DNA from 2 places in the Pseudofrankia coriaricola genome. Region 2 is predicted to be linked to the other one. Evidence: riboswitches for the same ligand, from Rfam matches in the RefSeq annotation. Region 2 holds a riboswitch; the other holds the start of a gene.
What was found. A riboswitch is a leader RNA that binds a small molecule or an ion and turns the genes downstream of it on or off. The one in region 2 is predicted to bind S-adenosylmethionine.

Region 1 (16,004 bases), on a different contig from region 2:
GTTGTCCCAGAGCCGCGCGCCGCCGTGCTCGAACAGCCAGACCCGGTACTCCTGCGCCGGCGTGTCCGGCCCGGTGAGGCCGAGGCCCAGCGTCAGCGCGCACAGCGCGGCGGTCAGCAGCCAGGGCCGCGCCCGCACCGCCCGGCCGACGAACAGCCCGGACCGGACCACCGCTCGCCGGACGGCCCCCCAGCCGCCGGGGCGTCCGTCAGGGGGCCGGAACGCCCCGGGCGGCGTGGGCACCGATGATGGAAGCCCGGCCAGCGCCCCGACGGCGCCCGCGGCCGGGGCCGCCGGGGCCGCCGCCTCCAGAGCCGCGGCCGCCAGGATCCCGGCATCCGGGGCCCCGACGGCCGGGAGGCTGGCATCAACGAGTGAGGAGGTCGGCGGGAGTGACGGAGCCGGATCATCGCCAGGTGCGGCATGGCTTGGCCCCTGGTCCGTCCGCGGCTCCACGGCCTCAGGAGACGGCCCGGCCGGCGGCGCCGGCGGCGCGGGAGAGGCAGCCGGAGACGGCGCCTCCTCCTCCTCGGGCTCCGACGGCGGGCGACGGCGATGAGGGCCCGTCGAGGATCCGGGTATGGCGAGCGGTCCTGCCACCCGGTGCTACCTCCCAGACGTTCCCAAGTCCTCGCCCACTCCCCGTCCGGGCGACCAAGCGGGCGACCTCCGCGACCGCCTGGCTGCTCGTCGCGGGCGCTGGCGCGGCCATTGCCGCAGTTACGGCGGAAGGCCGGCTCGGGCCGCGTGATCCGCGCGCAATCGACCCGACACCCTGGTGGGGCATTCTCCCACCAGCTCCGCCCACCGGCACCACAAGGGGCGCCCTTGCCGGAATCGCCGCACTCGCGGTCATCACCTTGTGCGTGTGCTGGATCACCCTGGTCCGGCGGGCATTGTCTGGCCGAGCGGGCCCACGCGCCGCCCTGACGGCCGCCATCGCCTGGGGAATGCCGTTCGCCCTCGGGCCGCCGCTGTTCAGCCGGGACGCCTACGCCTACGCCGCGCAGGGCGAGCTCGCCCGGCGCGGCCTCGACCCGGCGACCCACGGAGTGGCGGCCTTGGCGGCAGGCGGGCCCACCTCCCTGGGCGCCGCGTTCAGCAACGCCGTCGACCCGCGCTGGCGGGATACGCACACCCCATACGGCGGCGGGGCGGTGGCCGTGGAGAAGCTCGCCGCGACGGTCGGCCACCTGCTCGGCGGCGGGCCGACGGTGGCGCTGGTGACGTTGCGGGTCGTCGCGGTTCTCGCGGTGGTGGCGATGGTCGCGTGCACCGTCCGCCTCGTCGACCGCCTGCCGCGCGCCGCCGGCCCGGCCGGCGACGCCGGGCGGGCGGGCGCGAAGGAGGGCGCATCAGGCCGGGCCGTCGTGCTCGCGCTCGTCGCCGCGAACCCGGTGACGGTGATCCACCTCGTCGGCGGGATGCACCTGGACGCCCTGGCCGCCGGAGCGCTGGCGGGCGCGCTGCTGATCGACCGACGCCGGGTCACGCACCGGCCTGGACGACCGCCGTTCACGCGGTTCCCGGGGTTCCCGTGGGGTCGGCGGTCCAACAGGTCCGCCGGCGGGCCCGTTCACCGGGCCGTTTCCGGCGCGGCCATGGCGGCGACGGCGCTGGCCTGCTTCGCGGGCACGATCAAGGTGACGACGCTGCTCGGATTCGCCTGGCTGGTCGTGGCGCACGCCCGCGACGCCGCACGGCACGACCCGCTCGCCGACGGCTCCCGGCCCGCGGTCTCGGGACTAGCGGTCTCGGGACTACCGGTCTCGGGACTACCGGCGGCCGAGCCGGGCGGCCGGCCCCTGGCGGCCGGCCGGTGGGGGCTGGCGGCGGTGGCCGTGGCAGCCGACCTGGCCGTGGCGGCGGCGGTGCTCGGGCTGAGCGTGCTGGCCAGCGGGTTCCCACCGACCTGGATCAAGGCACTGGCCACCTCGGGGGAGCTGACGACGGGGATCGCGCCCGCGTCACTCCTCGCCTCACTCGTCGCGGCGGTGGCCGGTCTCGCGGGCCAGCAGGTCTCGGCTGGGCGCGATTCGGCGCTGCTCACCGACTGTCGCACCGTGACCCTCGCGGCCGCCGCGGCCGTCGTCGTCGTCCTGTTGTGGCGGGCCTGGCGCCGCCCGGTCACCGGGGCGGCCGACGGGCGGGACGGGCTCGCCGTGCTGGGCATCGGCGGGTTCGCGGTGGCGCTCGGAAGCCCGGTGCTCTACCCCTGGTATCTGGGCCCGGCGCTGCCGATGCTCGCCATCCTCATCGCGGACGCGCACGTCGCCCACCAGCGCGGCGATGGTCCCATGATCCGGGAGGGCCTTCGGGGCGACGAGGCCGAAGAGCCCACCGGGTCACGGGACGAGGCCGGGTTGGCGCGGAGGCGGTGCCGGGTCGGCGCGGGGATCGTGTGCGCGACCTCGGTGTGGCTGTGCGGGGCGACGCTGTCTCCGCTGGCGCAGACCTGGCGGCTGCTCGGCCCTCACGGGCCGGCCTTCCCCGCTCCGCTGGTGGGGACGCTGGCCGCGGTGGCCGCGCTGCTCGTCACGGCCGCCGGCGCCGTGACGGCGCGGCGGCCTGGCTGGTGGGCCACGCCAGGCTGACCCGGACGGCGTGCCAGGTGGCGACGAGCAGCAGCACGTTGCGCCCCACGAGAACCAGGCTCATGACGATCCGGCCCTGGATGACGTCGTTGTACCGCCAGGGGTAGACCAGTTGGCTGACCGCGACCGCCGCCAGCAGCACGATCAGCCCCACCCGCCGTCGCTCGCGGGCGTCCCGGCGATCCTGCCGGCAGATCTCGGGCCTCGCCGAACCGGGAGGGACCCCGCCGGTCCCGCCCGCGAGCGCGACGCCGGTGACCGCGACCGCCAGCACCCACAGCAGGTACTGCGGGCTGAGCACCCGCGATGTCATGAGTACGACGAGCAGCAGCGCCAGCAGCCGGTCGCAGGCCACCACCGCCCAGCCGGCCGAGGTTCCGTCGGCGTCGCCGGAGGCGGGCGATCTGGCGGGCAGCAGCCACCAGCGGACCACGACGGCCGCGACCACCACCAGCTCGACCACGGTGCAGACGGTGGCGACCGTGCGCGCGGCCGAGTCGCCGAACTGCAGGGAGCCGTAGGAATACCGGGCCGTCTCCCCCGCCCCGGACATCCGGATGACGACGAAGACGGTCGCCGGCACGGCCTCCAGCTGCAGCCCTCGGGCCCGCTGGGCGCCGAGGAAGCCGAGCAGGTCACCGCCCGCGCCGGCCGCGACGAGCACCAGCCCCACGGCCACGGCGGCGCAGGCCGCCCCGATGGCCATCCGGGCCAGTACGCGGGCCGACGGCCGGCCCACGGCGCCCAGCAGGAAGGCCGGCCAGACCTTGACCAGCGTGCCGGCCATGACGGCGAAGCCCACCCGGCCGGGCCGCCCGGCGCGCAGAGCGAGCAGTGCCGCGACGACGCAGGCCGCGGGTACCAGGTCGAACCGGGCGAGCGTCACCGGCCCGAGCAGGAGGGTGCCCACCAGCCATACCCGCGCCCCCGGCCCAGGAGGTCCCCCCTGGCAGACCCGCAGGATCGCCGACCTTCCAGTAGTGCTTCTGGGGACGGCGGCCTCCGGAGATGCGAAGGAGGAGCATTTTCGCACCTCCTTTGGCCCTCTAGTGCTTCTGGGGACGGCGGCCTCCGGAGATGCGAAGGAGGAGCATTTTCGCACCTCCTTTGGCCCTCTAGGAATCCCAGGTGAAACCGGCTCGGCAGAGCTTCCGGTAGCTCTGCCGGCGGTTCCCTGACCGTCGGCCCCCCGGCCGGCTCGGGCGAGGGCGGCGGTCACCGCGGCGTCGACGGCGACCATGAACAGCGGGAAGCCGACCCGATAGGACAGGCCCGCCACCGCGCGCGCGAGCGCCGGGACCGCGAAGACGAGGACCGCGCCCGGTGGGTATTGCCAGGTCTCGTCGCCCACCGGCAGCCCATGGCCGTGGACGAACGACTCCCCCCAGCCGGCGTAGAGCCGGATGTCGCCGAGGACGCCCTGCTGGGCGCCGAGCACCCGGCCGGCGAAGACCAACGTCAGGAGAACCGCCCGGCTCACCGCCCAGAACGTCCACAACCGCCGCCGTGACCAGGGCTCGCGCCAGCGGCCCACCATCTGAGCAAACCCGCCGCGTCTCGCGCCGGCGCCCGCCGCCCCGGCCGGCGGGACCAGCCCGGTCCCGCCGGCCGCCGGAGTGCCGTCTCCGGACGGCACCGCGCCGCGGCCGTGAACGGCGAGATCGGCGGCACGCTCGGGGTCGACACGCTCGAGGTCCTTCACCACGCCACCGGCCGTGTCCCGATGTCGGCCACGGCCGCCGCCCGAGGGGTCGTCTCCCCTGCCGTCCGGCGGCGAGCGGCCGCGTCGCGCTCCGTCGGCGTGTTGTCTCGCCGTGGCGAATCAGGCCGCATATCGCGGACCGTACCGGCCGACCACGCCGGGCCGCGTGGAGGGGACCGCTCAAGGCGGGTACCGTGCGTGACCTAGTGCATCAACGGCGATGCGCTCGCGGGGGCTCTCCCGCCACGGGGTTCACGGGGTCCCCGGGATCGGCAGAGCCGGTCAGGTAGGTCGCGGGCCAGCCCGGCGCCACTACCTGCCGGGTGGCTCTCGCGGCGGGTCTTCGTCCCCGCGGGCCACATAGGAGGGCCAGTGAGCCTCGGGGCATCACCCTGGGACACCGCCTGCGTCCAGCTTGCGGACGCCGCGCGGCACCTGGGTCTAGACGACGGAATGCACGACCTGCTGCGCATGCCGCGGCGGTCGGTCACGGTCAGCGTCCCGCTGCAGCGCGATGACGGGCAGCTGCTGGTGCTGACGGGATACCGGGTTCAGCACAACCTGGCGCGGGGGCCGGCCAAGGGTGGCATCCGCTTCCATCCGTCCACCGACCTCGACGAGGTCAAGGCGCTCGCCATGTGGATGACCTGGAAATGCGCCCTGATGGGAATCCCCTACGGCGGCGCCAAGGGGGGGATCGCGGTGGAGCCCGCCATGCTCTCCGACCGGGAGCGGGAACGGATGACCCGCCGCTACGCCGCCGAGCTGGTGCCGCTGATCGGCCCGGACAAGGACATCCCGGCCCCGGATGTCGGCACGGACGAGCAGACCATGGCCTGGATCATGGACACCTACTCGACGCACACCGGCCACACGTCGCACGGCGTCGTGACCGGCAAGCCGCTGGCGGTCGGCGGTTCCGCGGGCCGGGCCGGCGCCACCAGCCGCGGCGTCCAGCTGGCGATGTTCGCCGCGCTGCGCGAGCGCGGCATCGACCCGAAGAGCATCACCGTGGCCGTGCAGGGCTTCGGAAAGGTCGGCGCGCTCGCCTCGCAGTACCTGCACGACGCGGGCTGCCGAGTGGTCGCGGTGTCCGACGTGAAGGGCGGGGTCTACAACCCGCGCGGGCTCAACCCGACGGCGCTCATCCGCCATCTCGCCCGCGGCGCGGACACGGTGGTCGGCTATCCCGGTACCGACACCCTGACCAACGGCGAGCTGCTCGAGCTCGACGTGGACGTGCTGGTGCCGGCGGCGCTCGAGGGTGTGGTGACGGCGGAGAACGCTCCACGGGTGCGCGCCAAGATGATCGTCGAGGGCGCGAACGGCCCGGTGACGGCGCAGGCCGACCCGATCCTCGCCGACAAGGGCGTCGTCGTGGTGCCGGACATCCTGGCCAACGGCGGCGGCGTCGCCGTCTCGTACTTCGAGTGGGTGCAGGACCTGCAGGCCTATTTCTGGTCCGAGGACCAGGTGAACGAACGGCTGGCCGAGCTGATGGAGCGCGCCTACGCCCAGGTGTCGCGGCTCGCCACCGAGCGCGGGCTGACGCTGCGCGAGGCGGCGCACGTCATCGGTGTCGGGCGGGTCGCGGAGGCACACCGCACTCGCGGCCTCTACCCGTGAGGCGGCGGGCGCTGGACGTGCGGCGTGCGGCGCTGGACGCGCGCCCTGCCTGTCGGACGCTGAGCGTCCTCCCCGCGTGGTGCCGGGCATAGGCGTATGGCCGTGGTTCAGGTGGTGCCGGGCTGAGGACGTGGCTGGGTTGGCGCAGCGCTAATGGCGCCGTCACGAGCTGTGGCTGGGTGTCGCTTGCCGCTTGCTGGGGCGGTTCCGGGTTGGGGGGCCGCTTGCTGGGGCGGTGCCGGGCTGGGGGTGCCGCTTGCCGCTTGCTGGGGCAGTCCGGATGCTGGGGCGGTTCCGGGCTGAGGGGGCCGAGCGGGGTTCCGGGCTGAGGGGGGTGCTGGGCTGGGCGCGTCCGTACGATGAGCGGCTATCGCCGTCGGCGCCGTTCTCTGGCGCCGGCGGCGGCACTCGGCGCGGTGCTGTCGATGCCGCCGGCGATGGCGGCGCTCGCCGCCTCGGCCGCCAGGCTCAGCAGGGCGGGCTGGTCGTCCGCCGGCGAGGTCCGGTTGCGCCGACGGTGGCCGCAGCGCTCGCAGACGTGGGTGAGCACCGTGTCATGGGCACGGGACTCGACCGCGACCGGGCGCATCAGGCCGCCGCAGCCGGCCTCCCGGTCACCCGGCTGGACGTCGACGTGCCGGGACCACAGGCAGTGTGGGCAGTGGTTCGTGTACCCATCGCCTCGCACCGAGGCGCCGCACACCAGGCAGTCGAAGTCCTCGGTGGTGCGGGTGAACCGGCGTGCCACAGGTCCACGGTAGCCCGCGCGACGCGGCCCACGGCGGCTGGAAAGGGCGATTCGCGCACTTCGGCGGACGAGGCAGCCACCGGCAGGCACGGTGCCACGACCGCCGCGGGTGGCGGGCGAGCCCCATCAGCACTCGGTAAGCGCCGGTTAACTGTCTAATTCTTCATCCAACATCAACAGAAGGTCTCTAGCACTCGGCAAACACGGGGTCACCTCGCGTCGCGACCAAACGCCGGACTATCGTCTGCCGGAATCGGCCAGGAGGTCAGAAGTGTCCCGTATGCGCCGCTCGCGCCCCCGACCCCGCACCGTCCGGCCGAAACGCCCGGGCCGGTTACGAATAACCGCGCTGCTCGCCACGGTCGCCACCACCGCCGCCCTCGCCGCCGGTTGTGGGACGTCTGGTAACGCCGCCTCCGGACCGGTGCCCTGCACCACCCCCGGCTTCAGCGCGGACGCAATCAAAATCGGCTGGGTCTACCCGGACACTGGGCCACTGGCCCAGGCTCTGGGAGCGGCCCGTTCGGGCTTCATCGCCCGGGTCGAGCAACAGAACGCCGCGGGCGGAATCCACGGCCGAAAACTCACGTTCGTGTGGCGCGACGACGCGGGCAGCGCGCCCCAGAACCTCGAGGCGATGCACGACCTCGTCGAGAACGAGCAGGTCTTCGGGGTCGTGGAGTCGACGACGGCCGCCTCGGGCAGCGCCGACTACCTGCACGCGAAGGGTGTGCCGGTGGCGGGCCTGCCGGCGGAGGCCCTCTGGGCCGACCACCGCTACGACAACATGTTCGCCCACGGCTATGTGATCACCGATGGCCCGTCGGTCGACACCTTCGGCACCTTCGTCAAGGCCCGGGGCGGCACGAAGGCCGCCATCGTGCTCAGCGACGCCGACCAGGTCTCCAACCAGATCAGCCAGAAGGTCGCCGACAGCCTGCGGGCGGCGGGCGTCGAGGTGTCCCCGGAGAAGTTCATCTACAACCCGACCCACACCGACCCGGTCCAGCTGGGCCAGCAGCTGAAGGAGGCCGGCGTGGACACGGTCGTCGGCGCCCTGTCCGCCGTGGACACCAGCGAGGTCATGGAGGGCGCGCGCGCCGCGGGTGCCACGGTGAAGGTTTTCCTGTCCGCCGCCGGCTATGACCGCGGTGTGCTCCAGGAGAAGGGCCCGGCGATGGCCGGGCTGTACACCTACATGAACTACGTGCCGTTCCTGAACCGAACCCCCGCTCACGACCTCTATATGGACGCGATGCGCGCGTATGCGCCGGAGCTGCAGCCGCCGGACCAGGAACTCGCCCTTGTCGCCTACCTCAGCACCGACATCTTCCTGACCGGCCTGCTCCGGGGCCCCGCCTGCCCGACCCGCGCCAGCTATATCGAGACCCTGCGGGGCGTCACCGACTACAACGCCGGCGGCCTGCTTCCCGGCCCGGTCGACTTCAAGAACTGGGGACAGCTGAACCTCTGCTACACCTTCGTGCGGGTCAACAACCAGGGCACCGACTACGAGCTGGTCAAGGACCCCGACGGCGCCGACCGTTGGTGCGGCAACCGCCTCCGGAGCAAGTAACCCACGCACTCGCCCGCCCCCCGGCGATCGCGCGCCGCGTCCCTGACCGTTCCCCGGCCGCGCCGCGCTCCCCCTCCTCCCAGCCCCGGCGGCGGCCGTGTGTGCCAGTGACGGGCACCGGCCTGCTTCCTGGGCTCCTGGCACCGGCGTGCGGGTGGGGCTCCTCGGTTTGTCGTGCCCGCGGGGTGAAATAGTGACGTCCAGCCCGATAGCCGCGTTCGCGGGAATCGGGCGGCGGGGCGGGAGCCAGTCCAGCCCACGCGGGTTCCGAGTCGCTTGAGAGGCCGAAGGGGGGTCGCGCCGTGGATGATGGCGAGCCGACGGCGGTCACCGGAATGTCCGGACCGGCCGTGCCGGGGCTGTCCGAGCGTGACAGCCGGGTGCTGCGGTTCGAGCAGCGCACCTGGCGGTACCCGGCGGCCAAGGATGAGGCCATCCGTGCCGAGTTCGGCCTGTCCCCCGCGCGCTACTACCAGCTCCTCAACGCGCTGATCGAGTCCCCCGCGGCTCTGGCCGCCGAGCCCATGCTGGTCGGCCGCCTGTCCCGCCTGCGCGCCGCCCGCCGCCAGGGCTGGTCCCCGGCCACATCCGCGCCGGTCACAGCTACCAACGGCTCCCAGGCGGACGACCGAGCATGAGCGAAGGCGACCCAACACCCGGCCCGCACGCCGGCGCCGCCCGCGCTGGCACCGGCACGGCCGGCGCCGCCCCCGGCCGCGACGGCTCCGCTGGCGCCGCGAGTGGTGGCGGCGGCCGCCGCCCACCGCCCAGCCGTCCCGGGCTGCGCAGGCTCTGGGGCGGCCTGATCGCCATCATCGCCGTCGCCGCCGGCATCCTGCTGGTCAACCTGCTTCACAATCCGGACGACGGCGCCGATCAGGCGGCCGCCCGCCCGTCGGCGTCGGCCACCGCGGCGACCACCACCCCGGCCGGCACGGCCACCACCGCCGCGCCGGGAACGAGCCCGGCAGGCACCCCGTCGGCCGGCCCGGCCACCACCTCGGCGCCGACCACCCGCCCGCCCGCCCCAGCCGGGGGTGATCACGCCCTCGCCCCGGTTGTGATCCTCAACGACTCCAAGATCGAGGGACTCGCCGAAGCGGCCCGCAAGCCGGTAGAAGACGCGGGCTTCACCGTCGACCGCGTCGGAGGTTACGTCAGCACCTATGACGTGCCGGTCACCACGGTCTTCTACGAGGAGGGCCTCAAACCAGCGGCGGAGGCGCTCCAGCGGCTGGTCCCGGGGGTCACGAAGACCCAGCAGATCACCGCGAACTTCAAGCTGGTCGAACCCGGCAAGCTGATCCTCGTGGTCACCAGGGACTTCCCCACCCCCGCACCGTAAACGAGCACCCGACCGATGATCTCCCGTCTCGGGAGCATCGGCGACGCGGCCGGCCGGCCGTCCTTTCGACCAGGCGGGGTGGGGCGGGGCGGTTCGCCTGCACCCAGACCCTCCGAAGACCGCCGGCTGGGCATGCGGATCGGGCTTCCGACCGGCCGGCGACGCGTCCGGGACACGCTTGGCGGGGGCCGGGAGGGGCGACACGTGTGGCAACTCTGAGGTCTAGCGGGATGGTCGGTGCGTGGCCGGCCTGACGCCACCGGCACACTTGTTGCCATGGTCGCCCAGGTACGCCCAACTGAGGCAGCGTCATGACAACTCTTCCCGCCCCTGCCCCACGCACGCCCGCCGGCGGCGCCGGGCTCGCGGCATTGATCACGGCGCCGAAGACCGCGCTGGTCGCGCTGGACTATGACGGCACGCTCTCGCCGATCGTGCTCCGGCCGTCGGACGCGGTGCCCGTCCCCGGCGCCCTGGACGCTCTGCGAGTGCTCGCGGGTCGGGTGGGCACCTGCGCGATCATCACCGGTCGCCCGGTGGACGTGGTCCTCGAGCTCACCGGCCTCGTGTCCGGCGGTGCCCGCGCCCAGGGCGGTGGTTCCGGGAAGAACGCCGCCGCCGGCAACGGCGCCGCGCCGGAGGCGCTGACGAACCTGACGGTCCTCGGCCAGTACGGGCTGCAGCGCTGGGATGGCACGACCGGGGTCACGACCAGCCCCGAGCCGCTGCCGGGGGTCGCCCGCGTGCGCGCGCTGCTGCCCGAGGTGCTGCGCGACGCCCCGCCGGGCGTGACCGTCGAGGACAAGGTCCAGGCCCTGGTCGTGCACGTCCGGCGCGCGGCCGACCCGGACGCGGCGCTCGGCGCGCTGGCGCCGGCCCTGCGCCGCCTCGCCGAGGACCACGGGCTGGAGGCCGCGCCGGGCAAGAAGGTGCTGGAGCTGCGCCCCCCTCACCACGACAAGGGCAGGGCGCTGCGCGAGCTGGTCGCGGAGCGGGCCGCCCGCTCGGTGCTGGTCGCGGGCGACGATCTCGGTGACCTGCCGGCGTTCGACGCGGTCGACAGGCTGCGCTCCGCCGGCATCGCCGGTCTCACCGTCTGCAGCGACGGTCCGGAGGTCCCCGCCGTCCTGCGCGACCGCGCCGACCTGGTTGTGGACGGGCCCGCCGGTGTCGTCGCGCTTCTGCGCGTCCTCACCAACCGCCTTCGCTGACCCGGATCGGCCTCCGCTCGCCGCTGGCCCACGGACCCGTCACAACGGTCGGTCCACCAAGTTAACTTTTGGCACCGTCGTGTAGCGCTACTTGGTCAACGACGGGGTCTCACTCGTCTAGGGTGCCTATGTGCCATACCTGACCCGGGCCGCGGTGGCGGGGCCCGACCCGGAGACCGCCGGCACCGCGCGGGTGCTCGTCGCCTCCAACCGAGGTCCAGTCGCTTTCTCCTTCTCGGAAACCGGCGCGTTGGTGGCTCGGCGCGGCAGCGGCGGGCTCGTCAGCGGCATGCAGGAAGTGATCCGCGACGCCGCCGCGACCGCGGCGGGCGCCGTGGGCACAGCCGGGGCCGTGGGCACGGTCGCCGGGCTGGGCGACGCGGTCGAGGGCGACTGTGGTGATCACCCCTCCGGCATCGTGTGGGTCTGTGCGGCGCTCAGCGACGCCGACCGCAAGGCGGCGCGCGAGTCACCGGACGGGCGGCTGGACCGGGCGAGGTTCGACACCGGCGGCGCGGCGGTGCGGATGCTCGACGTCGACCGTGTCGTGTTCGACCGGGCCTACAACGGGGTCGCCAACCGCACGCTGTGGTTCGTCCTGCACCTGCTGTTCGCCCCGGCGGCCGAGCCGAGCTTCGGCGCGGTGTTCTGGCGGGACTGGGAGGCCTACGAGGCCTACAACGCGATGTTCGCCGACGCACTGGCCGCGGAGGCCGCGCCCGGCGCCGCGGTGCTGATCCAGGACTACCACCTGACGCTGGCCCCCGGCTTGCTGCGCAAGCTGCGTCCGGACCTGCGGATCTCGCACTTCACCCACACTCCATGGGCACCTCCGGACTACTTCCGCATCCTGCCGGATCGGGTGTCGCGCGCGGTGATCGGTGGCATGCTCGGCGCCGACCGACTCGGCTTCCTGACCGCCCGCTGGGCGACGGCGTTCCGCGACTGCGTCCGCGCGCTGTTCGGTGACGACATCGAGATCGAGATCGACGATCGGCTTCAGATCGACGGCGAAAGCCCGACCGTCGTCGCTGCGGTGGGGATCTCGGAGGCGGTCGCCGTCCATGAGCAGCTGGCGGTGAACGGCGAGCGGGCGCTCGTCATCGACCGCGGCGTGACCGAGAGCGTCCCCATCGTCGAGCAGCGGACCGCCCCCGATGAGGAGGACGGACACCGCGGTGGCCCGGACGGCCCGGACGGCCCACCGCGGCCGGCGGCGAACGGATGGGCCGCCGCGAACGGGCGCCCGCGGGCCGCGGACGGTCTCGGTCTCCCGGTCGAGACCGCCGGCCAGGCCAAGATCGCCCGGCCGGGCGCCGGGGGCGGGCACGGGGACCGCCGGGTCAGGATCGGAATCCACCCGCTAGGAGTCGACGCGGTCGCGCTTCGCGCGCGGGCCGCGGCGAAGGACGTGATCACCCGTGCGGCCGAGCTGCGCGAACTGGTCGGCGACCGACGGCTGATCGTGCGGGTCGACCGCACCGAGCTGTCGAAGAACATCGTCCGTGGCCTGGACGCCTATCGGGAGCTGTTGCGCAACCACCCGGTCTGGCGAGGCCGCGTGACCCACCTGGTCTGTGCGTACCCCTCCCGGCACGACCTGCCCGAGTACCGCGAGTACACGGCGGCGGTGCAGCGGATCGCGACCGAGATCGAGGACGAGTTCGCCACCGACGGCTGGCTGCCACTGCGCCTCGAGGTGACCGACGACTACCCGCGCTCACTGGCGGCGCTGACGCTGGCCGACGTCCTGGTCGTGAACCCCATTCGCGACGGCATGAACCTCATCGCCAAGGAGGGCCCCGCGGTCTCCGGCCGCGACGTCGCGCTGGTCCTGTCCCGGGAGGCCGGTGCCTACGCGGAACTCGCCGCGGACGCGCTGGTGGTCAACCCGTTCGACGTGGCCGAGACCGCCGAGGCGATGGACGCGGCCCTGCGCATGTCACCCGCCGAACGCCGCCGACGCGCGCTCCGCCTGGCCGCGCTCGCCGCCAGGCTCCCTCCCGGCGACTGGTTCCGCCAGCAGCTGGCCGCCCTCCCCGCCCCTCCCGACCTCCCCCAGCCCCTGGCAACGAACTAGGGCGTCGCTGGCTCGAAGGTCGCTTGCGCGACCTCTCGCCGCGACGCCCGGGGTTCCTGCCGGATCGGCGGAGCTTGCGGAGCCGATCTGGGAGGTCCGCGGGCGCCTAGGGCGCCCTCCCAGCCTGGTTCCGGGGCTGAGGTGTATGGCCGGGGCTGGTGTGGGGCTGGGTCGGGATGTGGTTGCGGTGGTGGTGCGCCGATGCGCCGTCGCCATCGGTGGTTGGGTTGCGCTGACGCCACGCCAGAACGGAGCGCGACTCTTGGGAGCCGCCGGGAAACAAGTTCCGTCTTTGATGTTGGACTTGTCGCGAGACTGGCGGCATCTCTCCTTGGTCAAGAAGCAGAGTTATTTTCCGGCGGCTTCTTAGCGGCGGGGCCTCGGTGTCAGCCGTGGGTGGCGACCGCGGCGCGGACGGCGCTCGCCCAGCCGAGGGTGACCGGCTCCTTCTCCACGACGACGTTGTCGTAGGCGGAGAGCAGCGCCGCAATGTCCGGGTGGCGCAGGGCATTGGCAACCAGGTGCATCTGGCCCACGTGGCGCGCCATGGTCAGGTCGCTGGCGGAGTCTCCGATCGCGATGGCCTCCGACGGGTCGATGCCGCGCCGCTTGAGATCCCAGCCGACCGCCTCACCCTTGCCGACGCCGTCGGGCACGAGGTGGTAGACGTGCGGGTTGACGCCGAGGTCCGGCATGTGGGCCGGCGAGATCAGCCCGTTGTCGCGCAGCGAGAGCCAACCGTAACCGGCGGCGCGCAGCCAGGCGTCGGCGGCGACGATATCGATCTTTCCGCGGAACATCACGTCCAGCTCACGCCCGGTGTGCCATGGGGTGTGTAGTTCCAGACGGCCGGGATGGGCGGCGATCAGCTCGTGCAGTAGGTCCTCGGGTACCTGGGCGAAACGCTCGGGCATCGCGCCGCGCAGGATCTCGCTCTGGCGGCCCTGGTCCCAGCCGACGATGGCGCCGAGCTCGCCGATGAATCCGTCGGCACCGAAGATCGCCGCGGCCTCGACCAGCTGCGGCCGGGTCCGCCCGCTGACCAGTACCAGCGTGATGCCGGCGGTGTGCAGGTCGACGAGCGCCCGCGCGGCCGCGAGCGTCAGCGTCCCCGGGGAGCCGCGACGTGCGTCGTCGGGGGTCGCTTCGGCCAGGAAGAACGAGCCCTTCGGGCCGACCATGGTCCCGTCGAGGTCGGTGTAGACGACACGGACGCTCACGCGCGCTGCTCCTCCCGAGGGCCCGCCTGCCGCGCGTCCGATCGTCGGCCGCGCGGCCCACAGGCCCGGATCTGCGATGTCCCAGCAACTCTGGTGGGCTTCCGGTGGGCTCGCGCTCGACCCGGGAGTCCCATCCGACAGCATCCGCCAAGAGAGCCCGCCGATGCCCGGACGAGTGGACCGACGCAAGCCGTATCACAGTGCATACGACAAGAAGTGCGGTGCGCGCGATGGTGGGGCGGTCTAGAGTACGGAGACACAACTGAAGATGGCTCATCCAGAGGGGCAGAGGGAACGGCCCAGTGAAGCCCCGGCAACCGAGCGGATGAGTGTGCTCGCCGCCCTTCGGGCGGTTCGTCCTGGCCGCGATCTCCCCCTGGGAGGCGGCCCCTGGACCCTGGTGTCGCGCTCCGCGCGACGGGGACAGGCAGGGCAACCGGACGAGGCGAGCGCACCCCCGCGGCAGGTGCCAATTCCGACCCGTGGTGCCATGGCGGCCCCGGGAAAGATGAGGAGTTCCAATGACTCTTGCGCCGGAGCGCTCTGCCCAGTCGGGCTTCACCTCAGATGACACCGCGAACCCAGCGGTAGCGCTGTCCTGTCGCAACTGTGGCGCTATCTACCCGCTGGCACCATCGCACGTCTGCATCGAGTGCTTCGCTCCGCTGGAGATCTCCTACGACGAGGACCGGCTGCGCCGGGTGACCCGGGCGTCCATCGAGGCCGGCCCGCGCAACCTGTGGCGCTACGTCGGTCTGCTGCCCGCCGGGCACGACCCGGCCCGCCGCGTCTCGCTCGGCGCCGGCTTCACCCCGCTGCGCCCGGCACCACGGCTGGCCGCCGAGCTCGGCATGAAGACCCTCTGGGTCAAGGACGACAGCGCCAACCCGACGCACTCCTTCAAGGACCGGGTCGTCTCCGTCGCGCTGTCGGCCGCCCGCGATCTCGGCTTCACCACCGTCGCCTGCGCCTCCACCGGCAACCTGGCCCACTCCGTCGCCGCCCACGCCGCCCACGCCGGCCTGCGCTCGATCGTGCTGGTCCCGCACGACCTGGAGGACGGCAAGACCGTCTCGACCGCCGTCTACGGCGGCACCCTGGTCGCGGTCAAGGGCAACTACGACGACGTCAACAAGCTGTGCAGCCAGCTCGCCGACGAGTACGAGTGGGCGTTCGTCAACGTCAACGTCCGCCCGTTCTACGCCGAGGGCTCGAAGACGCTCGGTTACGAGGTCGCCGAACAGCTGGGCTGGCGCCTGCCCGAACAGGTCGTCGTGCCGATCGCGTCCGGCTCGCTGCTGACCAAGATCGACAAGGCGTTCCGTGAGCTGATCAAGCTGGGCCTGGTCGAGGAGACGCCGTACAAGGTGTTCGGCGCGCAGGCCGCCGGCTGCAACCCGGTCGCGTCGGCGTTCGCCCGCGGCACCGACACCGTCGCGCCGGTCCGCCCGTCGACGATCGCCAAGTCCCTCTCGATCGGCAACCCCGCCGACGGCCCGTACGCCCTCGACGTGGCCCGGCGCACCGGCGGCGCGATCACCGACGTCACCGACGACGAGATCGTCGAGTGCATGCGGCTGCTCGCCCGCACCGAGGGCATCTTCGGCGAGACCGCCGGCGGCGTCACCGTCGCCAACCTGCGCCGCCAGCTGCGCGAGGGCCTGCTCGACCCCGAGGCGGAGACCGTCATCTACAACACCGGCGACGGCCTGAAGACCCTCGACCCCCTCGTCGGCAACGCCCTCCCCACCGCCACCATCCCCCCGAGCCTGTCCGCATTCGAGGCGGCCGGGCTCGGCGACGACTGATACCGGGCACAAGCCCACACGCTGGCTGCGTCGAGTCGGCGCCCAACGTCCGGCCGGCCTGTCAGATCGGCTTCACCGATCTGACAGGCCGGCG
Region 2 (16,004 bases):
CGCGAAGGCCGTCTCCCGCGCGCCGACTGACCCGCGTGCACCCGGCAGGTCCACGACCGCCAGGAACTTCATGCCCGTCAAGGAACTTCGGTGCCCGTCAGGAAGGAGTGGCTGTGACTGTCGCCGGCCCCAAGGGGTCCTCTGGCCAGCCCGGGGGTGAGGGGCGGTGAGCGAGGAGCTGGACACGTTCGCGGCCGCGTTCGCCGACGTGGTCACGAACGTCGAGCGGGTGATCCGTGGCAAGCGGGAGGCGATCGAGCTCGCGGTGATCAGCCTGTTCGCGGAAGGCCACCTGCTGATCGAGGACGTCCCCGGACTGGGCAAGACGACGCTGGCCCGCAGCCTCGCCGCGTCGGTGAACGCCAGCTCCCACCGGATCCAGTTCACCCCCGACCTGCTGCCATCCGACATCACCGGCACCACGGTCTACAACCAGCGCCTCGGCGAGTTCGGCTTCCGACCTGGCCCGGTGTTCGCGAACCTCGTCATCGGCGACGAGATCAACAGAGCGTCGCCGAAGACCCAGTCCGCGTTGCTCGAGGTGATGGAGGAGGGGTTCGTCACCGTCGACGGCACCCGCTACCAGGTGCCGCTGCCGTTCATGGTCGTCGCGACGCAGAACCCGGTCGACATGGACGGCACCTACGCGCTGCCCGAGGCCCAGGTCGACCGGTTCCTGATGCGGCTGCGGCTCGGCTACCCCGGGACCGACGCGGAGCTGGAGATCCTCGAGGGCCGCCAGGTGGGCCGGCGCGTCGAGGACCTGGCGCCGGTCATGCGCGCCGAGGACGTCGTCGCCCATACCGAGCGCACCCTGTCGGTGCATGTCGCGCCTGCCCTGCGCCGCTACATCGTGGACCTCGTCGCCGCGACCAGGCGGATCCCGGACGTCCTGCGCCTGGGCGCGAGCCCGCGCGGCAGCATCGCGCTGCTGCGCGCGGTGCAGGTGCGCGCCGCCGCCGGCGGCCGCGAGTTCGCCACCCCCGACGACGTGAAGGCGCTGGCGAAGCCGGTGCTCGCCCACCGCCTGGTGCTCAGCCCGGAGACCGAGCTGAAGCGGGTGACCGCCGAGGACGTGGTCGACGAGGTCGTACGGGCGGTCCCGTCGCCGCGCCGCCTCGTGGGCGTGTAGCCGATGGGCACCTACTCGCCGGGCGCGGGATCGGCGGGCCTGGGCCTGGTCGATCTCAGCGACACGGAGAGGGACACGGACACGGAGACGGCTATCCGCTCCGCGGACGCGGACGCGGACGCAGGCACGGGCGCGGACGCGGGCACCTCGACCGCCCGCGACGCTCGGGCCATCCCCTCCGCGGCCGACGCCGTCCCCTCGGCGCCCGCCGCCGTCACGCCGGCACCGGCCAGCGAACCGGACGTCGCGACCCGCGTCACTCCGCCCGGCCTCGGCCTGCTCGGGGCCGCGGTTGTACTGGTCGCGGGGGCCGCCGTGCTGCACTACGCGGAGCTCGTGGCGCTTGCCGCGGCGGCGATCTGCGCGCTGCTGGTCGCGACGCTGTCGGTGGCGCGCCGGCCACGGCTGCGGGCGACGCTGCGGGTGAACCCGAACGGTGTCGCCAGGGGCGAGCCGGCGGCACTGGTCATCGAGATCCACAACCCGTCCCGCCGTCCCTCCCCGCCGGTACGGCTGCATATTCCCTGGAGCCACGGCCCGCGGGCCGTGGCGGCGTCATCCGGCCGCCGCGGCGCCCTGGGGCGGGCGGGGACCGCGGACCACAACGCGGGCGCCCGTACTGGCGCCGGCATGGACTCGGGCGACGGCCTCGCCGGCCGCCTGGAGGGTCGGGTGGGCGGCGGCACGGCCGCCCACCCGACCGGAAAGATCGTCGTCGACGTCCGTCGGGTGCCCGGCGCGGGAACACGGTCGCTGGACATCGCGCTCGACACGAGGCGGCGCGGAGTGATCTCGTTCGGGCCGGTCCTCGTACGCCGCGCGGACCCGTTCGGGCTGGTGAGCTCGACGGTGCGGCTGTCCGCCACCGACGTGCTGCGAGTACGGCCGCGGGCCCGCCCGCTAGGCGCGCCACCGGCCGCGCCCGCGCGGGACCCGGACGGCCGGACCGCCGACGGCGCCGCCGGCGGTGTGATCTTCCACGGCATCCGGGAGTACGTCAGCGGCGAGGATCTGCGGTTCGTCCACTGGCCGTCGAGCGCCCGCACGGGCGTGCTGATGGTCCGCGAGCACGTCGAACCGAGCGAGCCGGCCTCGACCGTCGTCCTCGACACCCGCCCGGAGGCCTACCCACCCGGTGAGGTCGGCGCCGACACCTTCGAGGAGGCCGTCGACGTCGCGGCCTCGGTGGTGCTCGGCTGCGCCAGGGAGTCGCTCGGCGTCGTCCTGCTCACCACCGACGGGGTACGCCGCGCCGGCCGGGGCCGGGCGCCGGAGACCGAGGCGCTGCTCGACGAGCTCGCCGAGATCGCGCTCGGCCCGACGGGCACGCTCGAGGTGCTCAGCACTGTGCGCCGGGGCGGCGTCGGCACGCTGATCGTTGTGACCGGCGGCTTCGACGGCGGTCAGCTGCGCGCCGTCGCCCCGGTCGTCCATCGGTTCGGACAGGTGGTGGTGGTCCGGGTCGGCGCGCGCAGCATGGCGGCCGCCAGGGCCCGCTCCCGGCACACGCCGGCCGAGCGGCCTCGGCTGCGCCGGGCCGCGGATCCGGACGCCGCGGCCCTGCTCGGCCGGTTCGATCTCATCGGCCGGCCGAGCGACGTCGGCACCAGCGTCGCGGGCAGGCTGCGCGTCCTCGACATCCCGGACGCCTCCCGGCTGCCCGAGGCCTGGCCGGTCGGCGGCCGGGGACGGGGGGCGGGGGTGCGGTCGAACACGCGCGCGGGCTACTTCGGCGGGGGCATGTGAACGGGCGGAACAGTCCGGACCTGTTGGAGAACCTGCGCCGCCGCGAGCGTCGCGAGTCCCCGTCCCGGTCGGGAGGATCCGCGAGGCGTGGGGGCGGGACCGACTCGCCGACCGCGCCCACAGTGCCCATGGCCAGGCTGTCCGAAGCGGCGACGGCGGCGACGCCCGTTCCCGTGCCCCAGACGGACGCCGACCGGGGGGGCGCCGATGGCACCAGTGGCGGCGACGGTGCCGGCGCCCCCGATGCCGCCGGCGCCGCCGGGAGCCGCGAGAGGGGGAGGCGAATCACGCCCGGCGAGCGCGGCCGGCAAGCCTTCGGCGGAGCGGGACCTCGCCGTTCGCGCGTCACGTTTGGCCTGGAGCGGCGCGGGGTGGCGCGGCCGGCGGAGCGTTGGCCGCGTCGCGTCCTCGCGCTGGCGCTCGTCGCCGCGCTCGCGGCGGTCGACGGCTGGGGCTTCCTGCGGCTGTTCTCCCCCGCCGACCTGCGGCTGGCCATCCCAGCGGCCGCGGCCGGGCCGGTGGTGCTGGTCGGAGCGGTGTCCTGGCGGCGAGGCCGGCCGGCGCCGTTCGCGCTCTCGGCGCTGCTGTGGACGGCCGGATTCGTCACCACCGCCGGGGCGACGATCGCCGCGGGAACCCCGTTCGACCGCCTGGCGGCGGTCCGCGCCGGCGTGACGAACGGGCCGTCGCGGCTGCTCGACGTCGTGGTGCCGTCCCCGGCTGAGCCTGACCTGCTCGTCGTTCCGGTCCTGGTCACCTGGCTCGCCGCCGCCGTGGGCGCCGAGCTGGTCATGCGCACCAGGACCCGGTTGCTGCCCGCTCTGCCGGCGCTGTTCGGGCTGCTCGCGGGGACGGCCGCCTCGCTCCCCGCGGCCGGGTCGAACCTCGCGCCCGCCGCGGCCCTGACCGCGCTCGTGGGCCTGCTCGCGCTGGCCCGCCGGCCGACGGCGGCGGACGACGCGGCCGGATCGGCCGGCGCGCCCATAACCTCCGGGGCACTGACGACAACGACGGCACCGACCGCACCGACGGCGGAGCCGGCCGTCACAGCCGTCGGGCCGGGCTCATCCGCATCGGCCGGCTCCGCGCGGGCCGACGAACCACCGCCGCGGATCACGCTCGGCCCCGACCGGCCCTCGCGGCTGCCGGGGGCGGCGCGGGCGACGGTGGCGCTCGCGGTGGTCGTGGCCGCGGGGCTCGCGGCGGGAGGGCGGCTGCCGGCCGCGCTCCACGCGGGCGCGCCGGTGGACCCGCGGGCGTACAGATCCACGCCGGCCGCCCCGGTCGACGGCCTGAACCCGCTGTCCGCGCTCGCCGGCTGGAGCACCCACCCGGACGAGGACCTGTTCACCGTCCGGCTGACGGGCCAGAGCGCCGGCCCGGTCCCTCTGCGGCTCGCCGTGCTCTCCGGTTTCGACGGCGCCACCTGGACGTCGTCCGCCAGCTACACCCGGGCGGGCCGGGAGGTGCCCGCCACCGGCGGGACCGGCGCCGACCGCGGCGGCGCCCGGGTCACCCAGCAGGTGACGGTCACCGGTCTGACCGGCCAGCTCCTGCCGGCACTCGACCGCCCGGTGGAGCTCGACGCGCCCGCCAGTCCACCTGCCGCCGCCCCCACCACGGCGCAGCCGCGGGACGCGGGGTCCGGCCAGGGCGTGAACCGCGGCCCGGCACCAGGCGCGACCGGCTCGACCGGCGCAGCCGGCTCGGCCGCCGGGACGGAGACGAGGACGGCGGACGCGGGCAGCGGCGGCGGCTTCGCCGTCGACCTGACTGACGGCCTGTTGTTGCGGACGGTACCGCTCGCCGCGGGTGAGCGGTTCACCATCGTGTCCGCGCCGCGGCCGACCCGCTCCCTGAACGAGCTCGCGGCGCTCACCACCGCCACCGCGGCGACCGCCAGCACGGACGCCGAGTACCTTGCCCTGCCGGCCGACATCCCGCCGGTACTGCGCGCGCTGGCAAAGGTCGCGGCTGGCCAGGGCAACGGCCCGTTCCAGCAGGCAGCGCTGCTACAGCACTACCTTGCCACCAACTTCCGGTTCGACCCCCAGGTGCCGCCGGGGCACTCGCTCGCCCATGTCGAGCACTTCGTCGCCGACACCCGGCGCGGCACGTCCGAGCAGTTCGCGACCACGTTCGTGCTGGCCGCCCGCATCCTCGGACTGCCGAGCCGGGTCGTGGTCGGCTTCGCTCCCGACGCGCAGGCGAGGCCCGCGACGGTCGCCGTGACCGGGCGGCAGGCGCTCGCCTGGGCCGAGGTCCGCTTCGACGGCGCGGGCTGGCTGCCGTTCTTCCCCACCCCGGCGGCGACCGACGCCCGGGGCGCCCCGCTCGCGGGCTCCGCCCAGGGCGAGTCGGCGGTGCAGGCCGCGGCGGTGGACGCGGCGGTCCGCGGGCCGCTGACCGCCCCGGCGGCCGCGGCCCAACCGGCCATCACCGTCGCCCCACCGGCCGGCCGGGCCACGGACATCCACGGGTTCCTGTCGAAGGCCGGGCTCACCGCCGCCGCGCTCATCGCCGGCTACCTGCTGGTCGCGTTCGCGCGTCCGGCTGCGCGCCGGCACCGGCGGCTGTCCGGCCGCCGCCGGCCGCGCGAGCGGGTGGTCCTCGCCTGGGCGCACGCCCTCGACGCGCTGGCCTCGGCGGGTGTGCGCATACCCGAGTCGGCGAGCCCCGCGGAGGTCGTCCAGCTCGGCGCGGTCGCGGGCGGCGGGGCGGGTGACCACAGCGCGGGACGCGGGTCCAGTCTGAGCGCCCTGCGCGGCCTCGCGAACCTGGCGACGCTCGCGCTGTTCGGCCCCGGCCCCGGCCCCGACGCCGGCACCGGCACCGGCACCGGCAAGGCGAACGGCGAGAGCGTCCAGACGCGGCGGCCGCCAGCCGGGCCGGGCGCCGCCGGAAGCCCGTCGGTCGGCTGGGAGGGCCCCTGGGGCGCCCGCGCGGCCGACGAGGCACGACGCCTGGCGAGCACCGTCGAGCGTGCCGCCCGGCGGTCGGCCTCCCCGCGTCGCCGCCTCGCCACCCGGCTGGCTCCTCGCCGAGTCCTCGGCCGGTAGGGCTGGCGCTTCGCGCCAGCCGTCGGGCGCTGAGCGCCCTCTGACGTGGTTCCGGGCCGATGCACTTGACCGTGGCCGCGCTGGGTTCGGTCCGGTCAGATGGCTGAGTTGACGCCGCGCTGAGGCGCCGTCGCCATCGGTGGCTGGGCCGGCGCTGGTCTCGGCCGATAGGTTCGTGGTGTGCGGCTGGGACTAGTGGCATTGATCGTCGAGGACTACGACCCCGCGATCGCGTTCTTCACCGATGTGCTGGGCTTCGAGCTGGTCGAGGACTCGCCGGCGGCGACGAACAGCGGGCGCCCGAAGCGCTGGGTCGTGGTGCGGCCGCCCGGCGCCGAGACGGGAATCCTGCTCGCCCGCGCCGACGGTGAGCGCCAGGCGGCGGCCGTCGGCGACCAGGCCGCCGGCCGCGTCGGTTTCTTCCTGAATGTCGACGACTTCGAGGCCGCCTACCAGCGGCTGCTCGCCGCGGGCGTCACCTTCATGGCCGAGCCGCGCGCCGAGCCCTACGGCAAGGTGGTCGTCTTCCTCGACATCGCCGGCAACCGCTGGGACCTCATCGGCCCTGCCTAGGCCCGCGTCGCCAGCCGGATCCCAGCTCGCCGCTGAAACGCCAGACGGCCAACGCTCACCTCCCCCCGCCGCCGGTTGAATTAGACGCGCGACAATGACGACATATCCCTCGGGACCTCGCTTGCCAACGCCTTCGCCCGGCCGCCACGCCGTCCGCTCATAGGGCCTTCTCATCCGTCGGAGCTATGACGGACGAGGGCCGCGCCGCGGCCGGCCGGCGCCTGACGGCCGCGCCTGGCGGGCGAACACCCAGCATGGCGGCCGACCGCTTTCCGGCGAGTCGGTCGCCAGCGCTGTCGGACCTGTCGGGTATACGACAGAAGACAACCAGACTGTCGCGCGGTGCGTCCTGAAGGAAGGACGCGCTGCCGTCCGACCACATCCAAGGTTGACCCCGGGGGCGACGTGGACTCACGCGGAGGCGGGGCCGGCTCGCCCGCGCTCAGGCCAGGCCTGTCCGCGGGCAACGAGTCCGCCCTCCCCCACGATGGCGGCTCGGATCCGAGCCTCGAGCCGCCCGACAGGCCGCTCGCGGCCATGCGGACGCTTCCGCTGCCCGGCAATCCGCTGCGGCCGTCGGACCCGCGCGAGCTGGGCGGCTACGAGCTGCTGGCCCGGCTCGGCGAGGGCGGCATGGGCACCGTCTACCTGGGCCGCTCGCCGGCCGGCCGGCGGGTGGCGGTCAAGGTCGTGCGCGCCGAGCTCGCCGACGATCCCGAGTACCGCGCCCGGTTCCGGCGCGAGGCCGAGGTCGCCCAGCGGGTGGCCCGTTACTGCACCGCCGAGGTGCTCGACGCCGTCGACCCCTCGGACGGGCCTCCTTACCTGGTCACCGAGTTCGTCGACGGCCCGTCGCTGGCCGAGACGGTGGCGGCGCACGGCCCGCTCGGCTCGGCCGACGTCGAACGGCTCGCGGTCAGCGTGGCGAGCGCCATGGCCGTCATCCACGCCGCCGGCCTGGTACACCGCGACCTCAAACCGTCCAACGTGCTGCTCTCCCAGTTCGGCCCGCGCGTGATCGACTTCGGGGTAGCCTGGGCGCCGGACAGCGTGACGGTGACCAGGGACCTGGTGGTCGGCACCCCCGCGTTCATGGCTCCGGAGCAGGCCCGCGGCGAGCGGGTGACGGCCGCGGCGGACGTCTTCGCCTGGGGCGGCCTGATGATTTTCGCCGCGACCGGGCGGCGGCCCTTCGGGGGCGGCGCCGTGCCGACGGTGCTGTTCCGCATCGTCAACAGCGACCCCGACCTCGACGGCGTCGACGAGTCGCTCACCGATGTCGTGCGCGACGCGATGCGCCGCGACCCGGCGGAGCGCCCGACCGCGGGCGAGATCGTCAGCCGGCTGCAAACGCTCAGCCCGACGCGCGGGATCGTGCCGGTCACCGGGGCCGCATATGTGGCCGCCTCGGGGACCAGCCAGGCGGACCCGGTCGCGCCGCTGGTCTCGACGCGCGCGGAACTCGGCATTCCGGCGGCGCGGGCGGTCTCGGAACTGTCGGCCGCGGGAGCTCCGGACTCCGCCGGCTCCGTGGCCGCGGCGGCCGGCCCGGCCGCCGCGAACGGCGTCGTGCCCACCGCCGGCGCTGACAGCACTGACAGCACTGACAGCACTGACAGTGATCCGCGGGCCATGGTCGCCACCGGCGACGACAATCCCACGATCGGGTCCGGTCCGGTCCTGGCCGGCCTCGCCGGCGACGGCGAGGCCGGCCAGGAGGCCCGCGCTGAGACGCCGGCCCACCTCGGCGCCGGCGGCGCCAGCGCGACCGGCGACGGGCCTGGCCCCAGCGGGCGCGCGCAGACAGACACGGTCGTGCTGCGGGGAGGCCAGGCCAGGGAGCGGACGGCCGAGACACTCGCGCTGGCGGGTCACGGTGACGCGGAGCCGCGCGAGCGGTACGCCGAGGCGCCCACGACCACCGCCGAGCGCCAGTACCGCGACGAAGTCTCCTCACGCCGCCGGCGCGCGCGGCATACCCTGCCCGGCCGCCTGCCCTGGACGACGCTGATCAGCGCGTTCAGCGTGCTGGTCGCGCTGGTGGCCGTCGGCGTCGCGGCCAGGGCCGCGCTGGAGCGGCCAGCCGGCAGGGCGCAGTCGGGTGTCCTCGCCGCCTCCGAGCTGACCGTCCCGGGCGACCTGGTGGGGCTCACCGCGGCCGATGCGGAGAAGCGGCTGCGGGCGGCCGGGTTCAATCACGTCCGCCGGGAGATGACGCCGAACATCAAGGTGAAGGGCACCGTGCTGCAGGTCCGGCCCGGTGGGGACAGCCAGCTGGAGGCGACGGAGACGATCACGCTCGTCGTGTCGGCCGGCCTGGAGTCCATCAGGGTGCCCGAGGTCGTCGGGCTGACCGAGTCCGCGGCGAGGGGGACCCTGCAGGACGCCGGCCTCACCGTCGTGGTGCGGACGAGCACTGGCCCGGCCGTGGTCGGTCCCGGGCGGGTCGCCGCCGTGAACCCGGTCGCCCGCAGCGAGGTGGCGGCCGGCTCGACGGTGACGATCACGGTCATCGTCCCGAGCGGCACCCGGTCGTTGGCGAAGATGCCGGACGTCGTCGGGCAGCCCGCCGACCAGGCGCAGACGACCGTGCGGGCCGCCGGCTTCACCGACATCGCGCTCGACTATGCGGCGAGTTCCGCCGCGGCCGGCATGGTGACCGCCACGGACCCGCCCGCCGGCGGCTCGACAGCCAAGAACGCGACCGTGACGCTGACCGTGTCGACCGGCCCGGGGCACACCACCGTGAACGACGTCGCGGGCCGGCCGGAGGCGGAGGCACGCGCGGCGCTGGAAGCCGCCGGACTCGTCGTCACGGTCAGGTATGACACCGGGCCGTCGGGCGTCGGGCCCGGCCTGGTGGAGACGGTCGACCCGGTGTCGGGCAGTCAGGTCGCGCTGCACAGCAAGGTGACGATCACGGTCGTCAGCACGCAGGTGACGGTCCCGTACACGGTCAATTCCCAACGGGCGCAGGCAGAGAAGACGCTCAACTCATATGGCCTCGACGTGGTCGTGGTCCGGCAGACCAGCGACCAGCCGGTCGGCACGGTGCTCGCGCAGACGCCGGAGTCCGGCACTGTGCGGCGCGGCTCGAGCGTCACGTTGACCGTCGCGAAGGCACCGGACGCGCCCAGCTCCCCCGGTTCCACGACCGGGCCCCCGGCCACCGTTCCGCCTACCGATACCTCGCCGACCGGCGCGCCCTGAGCGGGCCGTCATCGCCGCGGCCGCGTCGGCCAGGGCCGGGGCCAGGGTGTTCCGGGGGCGTGTCGGCCGCGCGCGTCCGGCGCGCGCGTCCGGCGGTCCTCCGCTCGGAGCTGGGCAGGGCGGCACCGAGTGCGGGAAAAATCTGTCAGACCACGCCGGTACCATCACACTGCATTCAGTGGATCCAGCACGGGCAGCACAAACCTTGCGATACGTATACGGAGGTCCTAATCTAGGGCGCGGTCAAGAGGATGGCGTCAAGACCTGGCTCGTCGTCCGGCAACCTTCGCGCAAGGTGCCCCAGGGAACGACCTGATCGTCGTCGGCGACGGCTGGCGGCGATAACGCGGATCTCCCGAGCCGACATGGGCACGGGGGTCCACCGAGGCCCCCGGAGGTATACGTGTCGATGCGTCCGAATCCTGGCCGTGCCGAGTTGTTGGCGCTCCTGGGCGCCCAGCCCGGGGCCACAGCCGCGGCCGCCTCCCGTTCGTACCTCGACCGTCGGCGGGACCTGCTGTCCCACGACCCGGACTGGCGCCGACCGGAGGTCGCGCGACTGGACGATGCCTTCGGCCGGCTGCGCGCCGCGACGGACGTGGAGAGGCGGCTCGCCGGCTACCGGCCGACCCGGGTCCGCGTCGGCGTCGGCGCCGCGACTGTGGTGGTCGCCCCCGCGGCCCGCGGCACCACCGAGGGTGACTTCCCGTTCTCCGACGTCGAGCGTGTCCACGTCCTCACGGCGTTCAACCCGCGTTCCCGGCCGCTGCGCCCGCATGAGAACGCCAGCCGGCAGCGGGCGCTGGCTGGCAGGGTCGCCGCGACCGGCCTGCCCTCCTGGCCGGCCGTCGGCGGCGACGAGAAGAACACCGAGCTCAGCATCGCCGTCGCCGGCCTGACCAGGGCACGGGCGCGGGCGCTGGGCGCCGAGTTCGAACAGGACGCGATCTTCGAGTGGACACCGGCGGCGTGGTCGCTCGTACCCTGCGACGAGCTGGTCACGCCGCGGGAGCTCGGCTGGCGTGTCTCCCGCACCGCGGCGCCGCTGCCCGACCCGCTGGCGGCCCGGCCGCGGGCCGACGCGTCGACGACCGAGGCGGGCGCGGCGCTGGAGACTGCCCTCGCCGCCGAGGCCGAAGCCGCGGAGGCCGCGGCGATCGCCAGGGCCAGGGACCAGGCGGGCGACGCGCCGTCGGCGGGGACCGACCCGGCGGAACCCGGCCAGCCGGCCGTCTCCCCCGCCGGTCCTGCGACGCCGTCGGGCGGGGCGTCCCCCACTGGCCCGACGACGCCGTCGGGCGCCACGCCCACCTCGGACGCCGCGCCCGTCTCTCCAGCGGACGAGCCCGCGTCCCCCCGGCCCGCGAGCGCGGCCAAGGGGGACGCCTCGACCACCCCGCGGGACCACGGGGGCGGCAATGAGTGACGCGGTGGGGTTCAACACCGGGCTCCCGCTCGCCGCGCGGCTGCGCGAGCACGTCCTGCGCCAGCTGGGCGCCGAGGACGAGTGGATCGGCCAGGGCCCGGGCGGAACCGGGCTGGTCTGGCGACACAGCGAGCTCGGCACCCTGCTCGAGCTTCTCCCGGTGCCCGGCGGCGCGTCGTCGGTCGCGGTGCTGCGGGTCACGACGCCGGTCGCGACCGTCGACGACCTCGCGCGGGCGGCCGCGCTGTGCCGGCGGCGCAACGGCGAGAGCACCCTCAACCGCTGGCTGGCCGGCCCCTGGCCCGCCATTCCCTACCGGGACGAAACGGACGACGACGAGGACGAGGACGAAAACGAGGACGACGGCCCGGGCGGCGGCATCTCGCTCCGGGCCGTGTTCCACGGCGACGAACCGACCGGGCAGGCGCCGCCGCTCGACGCGAGCCCGGCGTACCTGGTGGCCCTCCCGGGCCAGGACGAAGTCGATCAGGCCTCCGTTCCGGGAGAGCCCGAAGCGCCCAGTGGCGGGCCGCCGGCGGACGAGGGCGACGAGCCCGAGCCCGGCGGTGAAGACGACCAGAGCAACGTGCTCTACCTGTCCTGCTCGTTCGTCGTCGGGCGGCGCGAGCAGCCCCGCGACGAGGAGGACGAGGAGGAGGACGAGGACACCGACGTCGACGAGATCCTCGGCGAGGAGGGCGGGGCCGTGCTGGCCGAGCTCGCCGTCGCCACGGTCGGCGACCAGATCGCGGTGGCGGTCGGCGCGCTGGACGCCGGGCTCCACGACGAGGTCGCCGGGGTCCCGTTCGTGTACCGCGACGAGGAGGGGCACTCCCGTCCGGGCCGGCACCGGGTCACGCAGTATCACGACACGCTGCATGCCGACGCCGAGACCGACAACACCTTGCTGTGGCGGGGGCTGCTGACCGCGTTCGACGAGCTGCGCTACGACCAGGAGATCGACGGCGGCCCGGTCTGGGGCTCGGGCGACGGGCGCGGCTTCCGGTGCGAGGTGCCGTTCGGCTGGGGGCCGTTCCAGGTCCCGGACGACCGTCCCGTGGAGGTCGTGGCGGCGCGGGAGACGGCGGGCTCGCTGACGAGCGTCGTACGTGCCAGTCGGCAGGACCCGCATCCGCTGGCCGGCGAGGGCCTGGTCATCAGTATGCGGACACCGGTTCACCTGCGGCCAGGCGACGACGTCGCGGGGCTGCTGGCCGCGCTCAACCGCCAGGACGTGGCCGACCCGGGCGGCGCGCACGGCATCGGGGCCTGGGTCATGCACGGCGACCAACCGACCTGGCAGCTCTTCCTGCCGAACGCGCTCGCCTCCACCAGCCAGCTGAGGGCTCAGGGGCTGCTGCGCGAGATTCTGCTGGCCACCGCCGGCGCGTCGCTGCTCGCCCGCCGGCTGCTGCTCACGGACGAGGATCTCACCCGGTTCGACCGTCGCCCGGTCGGCCCGGCCTCCCGGCAACCAGCGGGACTCGCCTTCGCGGCGAGCATCGCCGGCGGCGACGAGCCGGCGCTGGTGCTGGACACGCTCTACTCCGGACTGGTCGGCCCGGACGTCGAATGGTCCGTGATGGACGGCGCCGGTTTCGACTGGTGGCCGCATCGCGGGCGGCAGCGTGTCCGGATGACGCCGCGGCCCGTGCCCGACGGCCGGCGCGCCGGCTCGCTGCGCATCGCGACCGAGGTGGCGACCGGCGCGCGGGCGACCCCCGACCTGTTGCGGCTGCTCGCCCGCCGCAACGCCGAGGACGGCCGCTCGGCCCTGGTCCTCGACCCGGCGGCCGGCACCGTCGAGGCCGTCGCCAGGATTCATGTCGGACCGATGGCCTGGACGCCTGACCGGATCTGGGCACGGCTGATCGCGATCGACCAGCTGGTACGCGCCGCGGAGGCGGCCGTCGAGCTCACCCGGCTCGGCGGCCCCGGGCAGGGCGCCGTCGCGGCCGCGTCGGCGCACCCGACCAGCGGTCCCCGCCCCAGCCGCGACGTGCTGTTCGACGTGCTGCCCGACATCCGTGAGCGGGCGCGCGAAACCATGCCGGACGCTCAGGTACGCCCCCTCGTGCTTCCGGTCGCGCTGACGGCGCTGATGGCACCCCCACACCGCGTCACCAGCCACCAGCCCGGCCGCGCGCTCACCGCCGAGTGGTGGACCCGCACCTTCGACCCGTCGGGCCCGGCCGCGCGCGGCCGCGGCGAGCTGATCGTGACCGAGCACCCGGAGCTCGGGCCGGGGATACGAGCACGTACCTACCTGGACTACCTGCCCGGCGATGTCGACGACCGGGCCGCCTGGTGCAACGACCGCAACCGGGCGCTGCTCGCCGAGGCGACGGTCGACGATCTCACCGTGGTCGGCGGCTGGGGCCTGGACGCGACCGACACCCCGTGCCTGACCACCTGGTTCTTCCCGGAGACGCTGCTCGGCGAGCATCCCGACGAGCTGTCCGCGGCGCTCGGGAAGCTGCTGCGTCTCCAGCAGTGGATCGTCTTCGTCAGCCTCGCCGACTCACCCGTGGCGCCGCTCACCGACACCCGCGGCGCGCAGGAGCTGGCCGCCGGGCTGCCGTCGTTGTTCGGCACGTTCCGCGCCGTGCTCGACTACCCGTCGGGGCTGACGCTCACGGCCCGCGCCGCCGGCCGTACCAGCACTCCGGCCTTCCCCGACGCTCCCGCGTCCAACGGCATTTCCCCGTCCAACGGCACCCCCCCGTCCAACGGCACTTCCCCGTCCAACGGCACTTCCCCGTCCAACGGCACTTCGGCGTCCAACGGCACTTCGGCATCCGAGGGCCTGGCCACGTCGATCGGCTTTCCCACCCCCGCTGACGACACGGGGGAGGTGGTCGTCATCGAGCTGGTACGCCCCTACACGCCGCCGGCGCACGAGGAGCTGATGAGCTCGCCGCGGCTCGCGCAACCGACCAGCGACCCGGGCCGTCCTCACATGCTCACCCGGATCGACGCCCGGCTCGACGGCCTGCGCGGGCCGCTGTCGCTGCTGCTCACCGCGCTGACGTCCGGCAGCCGCACCTGGCTGCCCGACCTGAGCGTCGTCGTCGAGCAGGGCCAGCCGGGGCCCCCGCCTCTCACTGTGCCTGGCCACCTGGGGAACGCGTTCCGGGACAGTCACGTCCGCGACGCCCTCGACCGGCTGTTGTTCGACGGCCTGATCGCCGACGACGGCGACGGCGCGGGTTTTCTCGTGCTCGCCGAACCGAGCGTGTCCACCGAGCCCGGCGGCCCCGCGGCGCGCCAGCTTCCCGGACCGGGGGACGATGCCAGCCCTTCGGGCTGGTCGGCCCAGGAAGACGGGTCGGGTACGGGCCCGGACGCGGGTCTCGGGTTCGGCTCCGAGGCCGAGACCGACATCGGGCTGGCACTCGCGGGGGAGCTGGGGCTTGGACGGCGAGCACGCGGCGCCGTCGCCATCCTCGCCCCGCCTTATCCCATCGACCATCCGTTCTACGGCTCCGGCGTGATGGTTCTCGACGTCCACCTCGACCCCGGCGTCACGTCGGCCGCCGGACTCACCCGGCTGGCGCAGGCGGGCCGTCCCGGTGGGCTCGGGGACTCGGATCTCACCGACCGGCAGGCGGGCGACGCCGAGCTTGCCGCGGCGCTCACCGCCGTCGGCGGCCTCCCTCCGATGGCGACCTGCGGTGCGTGGATCGCGCATGACAAGACGGGGACGCTCACCTACCGGATCTGCGTCCCGCCCGCGTGCCTCCTGTGGCCCTCGCCGGAATCGGTCGGTTCCGTTGTCGGCACGGCCTGGCGTATCGCCATCGACCAGGCCCACGCCGCCGCCCGCCTCTTCACCGCCCCGCTGGCCCAGCCGGCCCCGTAGTTCCGGCTCGGTGGCCTGGGCCTGCGCCGAGCGACCCGGGTGCCGCGGGATCACGCGGCCGTCTAGGCCCGGATCCCGGATTCCTGGCCAGGTGCCTACCCGGCGGTGAGGAGGAGGGCTCCGGCTATGGGGCCGCCGCCGGCGCCGACAGCGGCGACCCGATGGCGGGCGACCTGGCGGTCGCCGGCCTGGCCGCGAAGCTGCACGCAGGCCTCGTGGAGAAGCCAGTAGCCGTGCATCCGGCCGGCCGAGAGCTGCCCGCCGTAGGTGTTGAGCGGAAGGCTCCCCTCCAGGGCGATCTTTTCGGGGTCCCCGACGAATGGCCCGGATTCGCCCTCGCCGCAGAATCCGAAGGCCTCGAGCCAGGCGAGGGTCAGGAATGTGAACCCGTCGTACAGCTCGGCGAAGTCGACGTCGACCGGCCGGAGATCGGTATGCGACCACATCTGGGCCGCCGCGTCGACCGACGCCATGTTCGGGTAGTCAGGCCGCATGTACCAGCCACCGGGGCCTGTGGACCCACCCATCGCCTCGATCCGGACCGGGTGCTCGCACGCCGAGGCGTGGTCGGCCACGGACACAACGACCGCGACCGACCCGTCGATCGGCACGTCACAGTCCAGCAGCCCGAACGGTTCGGACACCTTCCGCGCGGAGACATAGTCGTGAAGCGTGATCGGGTCTCGGTAAACGGCCAACGGGTTCAGCCCGGCGTTGCGCCGGCTGTTAATGGCCAAAATGCCGAGCTGTTCCTTGGTCGTGCCGTATAGATGCATATGCCGGCGGCAGTGCATTGCCAACCAGTTCGCCGCCGAGTAGGCGTGGTATGTCATCAGCTCGTCCAGCCCGGCTGCCAGCCCATTCCGCGGCGGGTAAGCCCGGGCGGGTGCGGACGCCGCGGATTCCACGACCTCGAATCTGTCCGCTTCCGGTCTGCCCGCGTCCGGTCTGCCCGCGTCGCCGGTCCCACCGGCGCCGTCGAGGTGGGGCGCCTCG

Region 1: another riboswitch for S-adenosylmethionine. It lies ahead of thrC (threonine synthase); the one in region 2 lies ahead of QOZ89_RS29375 (DUF3293 domain-containing protein).

Annotation. Positions count from the first base shown of each region.
Region 1 is NZ_JASNFO010000057.1:83,450-99,453, forward strand. Features, by position in the region: gene QOZ89_RS28565 (hypothetical protein) at 1-243, opposite strand, end outside; gene mptB (polyprenol phosphomannose-dependent alpha 1,6 mannosyltransferase MptB) at 762-2,594, shown strand; gene QOZ89_RS28575 (hypothetical protein) at 2,536-4,296, opposite strand; gene QOZ89_RS28580 (Glu/Leu/Phe/Val family dehydrogenase) at 4,669-5,922, shown strand; gene QOZ89_RS28585 (RNHCP domain-containing protein) at 6,290-6,670, opposite strand; gene QOZ89_RS28590 (ABC transporter substrate-binding protein) at 6,951-8,246, shown strand; gene QOZ89_RS28595 (DUF3263 domain-containing protein) at 8,582-8,884, shown strand; gene QOZ89_RS28600 (LytR C-terminal domain-containing protein) at 8,881-9,591, shown strand; gene otsB (trehalose-phosphatase) at 9,903-10,802, shown strand; gene QOZ89_RS28610 (alpha,alpha-trehalose-phosphate synthase (UDP-forming)) at 11,092-12,882, shown strand; gene QOZ89_RS28615 (HAD family hydrolase) at 13,269-14,102, opposite strand; SAM riboswitch class I at 14,373-14,434, shown strand; gene thrC (threonine synthase) at 14,624-15,910, shown strand.
Region 2 is NZ_JASNFO010000060.1:49,637-65,640, reverse strand. Features, by position in the region: gene QOZ89_RS29405 (hypothetical protein) at 1-81, opposite strand, end outside; gene QOZ89_RS29400 (AAA family ATPase) at 167-1,132, shown strand; gene QOZ89_RS29395 (DUF58 domain-containing protein) at 1,136-2,878, shown strand; gene QOZ89_RS29390 (transglutaminase TgpA family protein) at 3,250-5,937, shown strand; gene QOZ89_RS29385 (VOC family protein) at 6,118-6,510, shown strand; gene QOZ89_RS29380 (PASTA domain-containing protein) at 6,916-9,720, shown strand; SAM riboswitch class IV at 9,962-10,073, shown strand; gene QOZ89_RS29375 (DUF3293 domain-containing protein) at 10,130-11,146, shown strand; gene QOZ89_RS29370 (hypothetical protein) at 11,139-15,008, shown strand; gene QOZ89_RS29365 (thiolase family protein) at 15,104-16,004, opposite strand, start outside.